2 regions of the Nonomuraea helvata genome follow, and region 2 is predicted to be linked to the other one. Evidence: riboswitches for the same ligand, from Rfam matches in the RefSeq annotation. Region 2 holds a riboswitch; the other holds the start of a gene.
The links. Region 2 has a riboswitch for cyclic di-AMP ahead of ABD830_RS24630 (C40 family peptidase). Riboswitches for the same ligand answer to the same signal wherever they lie in the genome.
Positions count from the first base shown of each region.

Region 1 (3,702 bases), 820 kb from region 2:
ACTAATGCCCCAAAACGCCGCCTGCTGCTGCACAATGCAACTGCACGTGCATTTGGGTCTTGCAGCTGCCGCGATCGTGACCCATGATGGCTTAGTGCATATTGGGCCAAACATGCACTAACTCGGGCTGAACGGGGAGGTATCGGCGGCATGGTGGAGGATCCTCTGGCCACTGCCGATGCTTTGCAGATCACCCGAGAGGTGGGCTTCGACTGCCTGCTCATGGGCGGGAAGCCGGACACCACCGCGTGCCCGCTGCCCTTCCAGGCCGATTCCGTGAAGACGGCCAGGGACGTGACCCGCTCGACCCTGCGGAGCTGGGGGCTGAACGAGCTCAGCGACGACGCCGCGCTGGTGGTGTCGGAACTGGTGACGAACGCGGTCCGCTACGCGATGTACGCGGCGGGCCGGCGCGAGATCGAGCTCCTGCTGATGCGCGTACAGCCGCACGTGCTGCTGGCCGTGGCAGACCCGAGTGACGAGGTGCCGCGCCCCAAGGAGCCGGACTTCATCTCGGAGAACGGGCGCGGCCTCTACATCGTCGAGACGTACAGCCAGTGCTGGGGCTGGGACCCCCTCGCCCGCGGCGGCAAGGCCGTCTGGGCCCTGTTCCGCACCGAACCCTGATTCAGTTGTCACGGCGGAACCGGGATGGCCCCGCCGTCAGGGCCGTCAGTCTCCGGTCGCCCCGTCAATGAGCTCGCGCAGCAGGTCGGCATGGCCGTTGTGCCTGGCGTACTCCTCGATCACGTGCACGAGGATGTAGCGGTGCGAGCAGTCCCGGCCGTTGCGGTCGGCGACGGCGTCCAGCGGCTTGGCGGCCGAGATGGCGCGGGCGAGCTCGATCTCCTCCTCCCAGGTCGCGAAGGCCTCCTTGACCGAGGCGGTGTCCACGTCGTTGAAGTCGGCGTCGTTGTCGCGGTCCTTGTCCCAGAGCCTGGGGATGTCCTCGCCGTTCAGCACGCGGCGGAACCAGACGCGCTCGACGTGCGCCAGGTGTCTCACCAGCCCGAGCAGGGACAGCGTCGAGGGCGGGGCGGCGCGCACGCGCAGTTGCTCGTCCGACAGACCGGCGCACTTGAAGGCCAGGGTGGCACGGTGCCATTCGAGCCAGTTGTTCAGCACGGTCCGCTCGTCGCCGGTGAGCGGTGGGGGTGTCCGAGGGTCGTTCATGGGGGTTGACCTTATCTGGAGGCGGCCGGACCGCGTTCAGTTCATGGAGATGTGTACGTGGTCGTAGTGGTTCTCGGTGATGCTGCCGCGGTCCGCCATGGCCCGCCAGCCCGAGCCCATGTTGATGCGCTGCTTCCAGATCACGTACTTGACGCCGAGCTTGTCCTTGTTCTCGAGCGCCCACGCCGCGATGCGGTCGCCCAGGGCGTTGTTGGCGGCCGAGGGCGTCGTGCCGCCGGTGCTCATCATGAAGTCGCAGGCCCGTCCCAGCGGGTGCTCGCCGCTTGAGCCCGCGCGGAAGCAGCCCACCTCGAACGGCAGCTTGAAGGCCTTCCCCACCTCCGCCTTCATCAGCCGCGTACGGGCCGTGATGTTGTCCGAGCCCGTGGGCAGCTCCGGCGCCCAGCTGCCGTTCGCGCTGCGGCCCGGACCGAACGGCACCAGGTCCTGGAGCTTCTTCTGGATGTCGTCGATGACGTCCTGGGCCTCCTCGCGCTGCGCGGACACCTGCTTCGCGTCCGCGCTGATCTGGGTGGCGAGCGCGGCGGCCTGGTCTGAGGCGCTCTTCTTGTCGTCGCGGGCCTTGGCCACCCCCTGGACGACGGCCTGCTGCTCGGCTGTGAGCTGCTCCAGCAGGGCCACGCCGCCGCTGTCGGCGGAGAGCAGGACGGCGGGCACCGAGGGATCGTGGCTCTGGTAGCGCATGCTGGCGATGTCGGCGACCCGCTGCTCGGCCGTGGCCAGCGTCTGCTCCGCGACGGCCAGGCGCTCCTTGGCGGCCTTGGCGGCCTGCTGCGCCTTGGCCAGCTCGACGCGCTTGAGGTTGTACGTCTCGATGAGCTTGTCGACCTTGCTGTTGAGCTGCTTGAGCTGGGCGCGGAGCTGGGCCTCCGACGGCTTGGGGGCCGCCGACGCCGCGGTCGCCGGAAGGAAGGCGACAGCGGCGGCGGTGATGAGACCGATGGCAAGAGTCACGGGGGACAGCGGAGACACAGCCGCCACGTGGAATGTTCCTCTCCCTCTGCCGGCCGGGTTAGCTGACGGGTTCGGGCGCGGAGGTGCCCTACCGACACATGGTCGGACTCACCCCAGAACTAGGTGGGTCCCCGGCTCCCGGGCGACACGCCCGGGATTAGGCGTGCAACGGTCGTGACAACCGGTGCAAAAGGGATGTTAGTGGTAGATCACGAGCAATGCGACCCTAACTAGAAATCTAATAGTGATCTACTTGTGATCGAAGCATACGCGCGGCCTCCTCTGGCAGCACGTCGTTCACGAAAGCCCCCATGGCCGACTCCGACCCGGCCAGGAACTTGAGCTTCCCCGGCGCCCGCCTGATGCTGAACAGCTCCAGGTGCAGGTACGCCAGATCGCGGTCCCGCCGTACGGGCGCCTGGTGCCAGGCCGAGATGTACGGCATCACGACGCCGAACAGGCCGTCGAAGGCCCGCAGCACCGAGGTGTAGAGCGGTGCGAACGCCTTGCGCTCCTCCTCCGACAGCGCGGCCAGGTCGGGCACCTGCCGGTGCGGGTAGATGTGCACCTCGTACGGCCAGCGCGCGGCGGCGGGCACGAACGCCGTCCACAGCTCGTTGGCGGCCACCACCCGCGTCCCCTCGGCCCGCTCGGCGGCCAGCACGTCGGCGAACAGGTTGCCCTTCGTGTAGCGCCTGGCGGCGTCGAGCTGGAGCCTGGTCCTGGGCGTGACGTACGGATAGGCGTAGATCTGGCCGTGCGGGTGGGCGAGCGTGATGCCGATCTCCTCGCCCCGGTTCTCGAAGCAGAAGACCTGCTCCACGCCCTCGATCCCGGACAGCTCGGCCGTACGGTCGGCCCATGCCTCCATGACCAGCTCGACCTGGTCGTCGGAGAGCCTGGAGAAGGAGGACGAGTGTTCAGAGGTGAAACAGACCACCTCGCACCTCCCCGCTCCAGGACGAACCTCGCTCAACCCGCCCACATCCTGATAGGTCCCGAAATTTCCGGAGAAGGAGGGGAATCGGTTCTCGAACACCACCACGTCGTAGTCGTACGCCGGGATCTCCGACGACCGCGTGTCCGACGACGGGCAGAGCGGGCACTCGCTCGCCGACCCCGTCGGCTGGAACGTACGCGTCTGACGGTGCCCCGCCATCGCGATCCACTCCTCGGTCAGCGGGTCGTAACGCAGCTCGGAGGCCACCGGCCGGGGGTCGAGCGTCCTCCGGTCGAGCGCGCTCCTGTCGGCGTCGTCACGCCGGTCGAAGTAGATCAGCTCTCGGCCGTCGGCCAGGTGGGTGATGGTGCGTTTCAAGGCGAGCCCTCCGCGATGATCAGTTCTCCGGCCCGTTCGGCCAGCTCCGTGCGTGCGTCCTCGGGCAGCCCCGCGTCGCTGATGACCACGTCGGCCTCGCTCAGCTCCGCGATCGTGCTGATGCCGACCGTGTTCCACTTGGTGTGGTCGGCGGGGACGACCAGCCTGCCGGCGGCCGCGACCAACTCCCTGTCGGTCTCCGACTCCAGCAGGTTCGGGGTGGTGAACCCGGCCCG
Region 1 covers NZ_BAAAXV010000005.1:309,131-312,832, forward strand. Annotated here, with positions in the region: gene ABD830_RS20750 (ATP-binding protein) at 151-627, shown strand; gene ABD830_RS20755 (DinB family protein) at 673-1,173, opposite strand; gene ABD830_RS20760 (coiled-coil domain-containing protein) at 1,210-2,148, opposite strand; cyclic di-AMP (ydaO/yuaA leader) riboswitch at 2,182-2,322, opposite strand; gene galT (galactose-1-phosphate uridylyltransferase) at 2,387-3,466, opposite strand; gene ABD830_RS20770 (DeoR/GlpR family DNA-binding transcription regulator) at 3,463-3,702, opposite strand, start outside.
Region 1: it holds a riboswitch for cyclic di-AMP, as region 2 does, so the genes downstream of both, ABD830_RS20760 (coiled-coil domain-containing protein) here and ABD830_RS24630 (C40 family peptidase) in region 2, are expected to answer to the same signal.

Region 2 (3,702 bases):
CTCGCCAAGATCACAGGCCTGTCGAAGCCCACGGTCTCCGCGGCCCTGGCCGGGCTGGAGGAGGACGGGCTCGTCCATCTCGTCGGGGAGCTCTCCGGCCGTCCCGGACCCGTCACGTCCCTGTACGACGTGAACGCCGCCGCCACCCACGTCGCCGGCATCGACATCGGCCGCGACTGGATCAGGGTCGCCGTCGCGGACCTTCGCGGCACGTTCGCCGGCCGGACAGACGGGCGCAACACCGCGCGCACCTCCGCCGAACTCGCCCTCCTGGTCGGCGAGCTGTGCCGGGCGGCAGCACGGGAGGCCGAGCTCGACTGGCCGGCCATCGCCTGCGCCGTCGTCGGATCGCCCGGCGTGTACGACCCCGCGCTCGGCCGTCTGGAGTTCGCCCCCAACCTGCCAGGACCCGACCTGGCCGAACGCCTGCGCGCCACGCTCGAGGTGGACCTCGTCATCGAGAACGACATCAACCTGGCCGCCGTCGGCGAGCACGTGCACGGGGAGGGGCGGGGGAAGTCCGACTTCGCGCTCGTGTCCATCGGGACCGGCGTCGGCATGGGCATCGTGATCAACGGCGAGCTGTACGTCGGCGCTCGCGGGGCTGCAGGCGAGGTCTCCTACGTGCCCGCCGCGGAGGAGCCCGCGCTCCCGCCCGACGACGCCCTGGCCCACGGCGCCACTGAGGCGGTGACCGCGGCTCCCGGCGTCGTCCGCGCGGCCCGCGCCGCCGGGCTGACCCTGGACACGGCCAAGGAGGTCTTCGCCGCGGCGGCCTCCGGCGACGCCGTGGCCCGCTCGGTGGTGGAGGCCGAGGGCCGCCGCATCGGGGGATTGCTGGTGGCGGTCGCGGCGGTGCTGGACCCCGAGGTGATCGTGCTCAGCGGCGGCGTGGGCCGCAACCTCGACCTCCTGGGCGCGGCCATCGAGACCCGGATCGCCGAGCTGGGCCCGCTGCGGCCGGCGGTGGTGGCCAGCACGCTGGGCGACAGCGGCGTCCTGCTGGGCGCGGTCGCCCACGCCAGGACCCGCGCCTGGGACCTCATCTTCGACGCCCGCCTTCCCTGAGCACGGCTCGGGGAAGGCGGGCGTGTGCGCTGCCTACAGGGTCGCCTTGAACGTGGCGGGCGCCGGAGCGCTGCGCTGCTCCTTGAGCCTGGCCCAGAGGCGTACGCCCTTGGGGTCGGGGCGGACGGCGCCCACGAAGGACTCCCTGCGCCAGTCGCTCAGGCGCTCTTCCTTGACCACGTCGCCCGTGTGCGGCGAGTGGACCATGTAGCCGGGCCGGGAGATCATCCCGACGTGCCCGAGGCCGTGGAAGAAGACGAGGTCGCCGGGCTTGAGGTCCTTCCAGGCGATCTTCTTGGAGAACGCGCCGTACTGTTCGGCGGCGGTGCGGGGGAGCTCGATCCCCCCGTGCTCGTACGCCCTGAGCATGAGCCCGGAGCAGTCGTACCCGCTCGGGCTGGCGCCGCCCCACACGTACGGTGTGCCGCGTTTGCTCATGGCGAAGTCGACGGCGATCTTCCAGGCGGGTTTCGGCGCCTGCTGTTCCCGGATGCGTTTGATCTCGGCGCCGGTCAGTGTGGTGGGGTCGGTCAGAGTGGTGGGGTCTTCTTTGGGGGAAGCCTGGGCAGGGGTGGCCAGCAGGAGCCCGGCGGCGCCCACCGCCAGGGCAATGGCAATGCGAGACAGGGGTCTGTCCTTCCATGCGGCCGGCCGGGTTAGCTGACGGGCTCGGGCCTGGAAGTAGCCCTACGGCGGTGGGTGCCGATTCGCCCCAGGGGGGAAGTGGGTCCCCGGCTCCACGCAACCGCTGCGTGGATTAGGCCCGATGGACTCTAACGAAACGGTCAAAGAACCGCAATACGCACAAAACGGACGTCCGAGAAATGAGATGGAGTGTTCGTCAGTCGAGACGACGCGGTAAGGTACGGCCCATGGAGTCGCGTAACATCCGTCTGGCAGTCATCCCCGGCGATGGCATCGGCACCGAGGTCGTAGCCGAGGGCCTCAAGGTCCTGGAGGCAGTGGGCACGAAGATCGAGCCCACTCACTACGACCTGGGAGCCGCACGCTACCACCGCACCGGCGAGACCCTGCCCGACGCGGTGCTGGAGGAGCTGCGCGGCTACGACGCGATCCTGCTCGGCGCCGTGGGCGACCCCAGCGTCCCGCCGGGCATCCTCGAGCGCGACCTGCTGCTCAAGCTGCGCTTCGAGTTCGACCACTACGTCAACCTGCGCCCGGTCAAGCTGTTCCCCGGCGTGGATACCCCGCTGGCCGACACGCCCGCCGAGGACATCGACATGATCGTCGTCCGCGAGGGCACCGAGGGCCTCTACGCGGGCACCGGCGGCGCCATGCGGCGCGGCACGCCGTACGAGATCGCCACGCAGGAGTCGCTCAACACCGCCTACGGCGTCGAGCGCGTCGTGCGGTACGCGTTCGAGAAGGCCAGGTCGCGCCCCCGCAAGAAGCTCACGCTCGTCCACAAGACCAACGTGCTCACCTACGCCGGCGATCTGTGGCAGCGCACGGTCAACCGCGTGGCGGAGGAGTTCCCCGAGGTCACGACCGACTACTGCCACATCGACGCGGCCTCGATGTTCTTCGTGAGCCAGCCCGAGCGGTTCGACGTGATCGTCACCGACAACCTGTTCGGTGACATCATCACCGACCTCGGCGCGGCCATCGCCGGCGGCATCGGCCTGGCCGCCAGCGGCAACATCAACCCCGAGCGGACCGCGCCCAGCATGTTCGAGCCGGTGCACGGCAGCGCGCCCGACATCGCCGGTCAAGGCAAGGCTGACCCGACCGCGACCATCCTGTCCGTCGCCATGCTCCTCGACCACCTCGGCCGGCACGCCGAGGCGGCCAAGGTCGAGCAGGCGGTGGCCGAGGACATCGTCGAGCGGCTGGCCGGCTGGGCCGGCCGGACCACGCACGAGATCGGTGACGACATCACCGCGCGAGTATCCGGCTAGGACCGCCTAGCCCCGAGAGCGCCTGGTGGTCCGCGAAGGACCGCCGGGCGCTTTTTCGCGTCCAAACGGCCTAACCACCCCATTGGCCGCTTGCCATCCCATATAGCGAGACAATAAGAAGTACGGGGCTGCCCGCGGGCAGCGCCGACCACCGTCGCCTATCCGCAGATTTCTGTAGGTTTGGGCAGATTTCGCAGAGAGAAGGACCTCCGTCATGACCATCGCTCAGAAGCTCAGCTTCGACGTGCAGCTATCCGACCACGCTCGCACCGCGGCCGAGCGAGAGCAGGTACTGGCGAACCCCGGTTTCGGGCAGATCTTCACCGATCACATGATCTCGATCGACTACACCGAGGGGCAGGGCTGGCACGACGCCAGGCTCATGCCGTACGGCCCGCTCTCGCTCGACCCGGCCACCTCGGTCTTCCACTACGCGCAGGAGCTGTTCGAGGGGCTCAAGGCGTACCGCCAGACCAACGGCTCGATCGTGACGTTCCGCCCGTACGCCAACGCCGCCCGCTTCAACCAGTCGGCCCTCCGGATGGCCATGCCGGAGCTGCCCGAGGAGACGTTCGTCGAGTCGCTCGAGCTCCTCGTCGAGACCGACAAGGAGTGGGTGCCCACGACCGAGGGCCACAGCCTCTACCTGCGCCCCTTCATGATCGCCACCCAGGCGGGGCTGGGCGTCAACTACCCGTCGAAGATGTACAAGTAC
Region 2 covers NZ_BAAAXV010000005.1:1,131,112-1,134,813, reverse strand. Annotated here, with positions in the region: gene ABD830_RS24635 (ROK family transcriptional regulator) at 1-1,068, shown strand, start outside; gene ABD830_RS24630 (C40 family peptidase) at 1,102-1,668, opposite strand; cyclic di-AMP (ydaO/yuaA leader) riboswitch at 1,699-1,842, opposite strand; gene ABD830_RS24625 (3-isopropylmalate dehydrogenase) at 1,941-2,987, shown strand; gene ABD830_RS24620 (branched-chain amino acid aminotransferase) at 3,202-3,702, shown strand, end outside.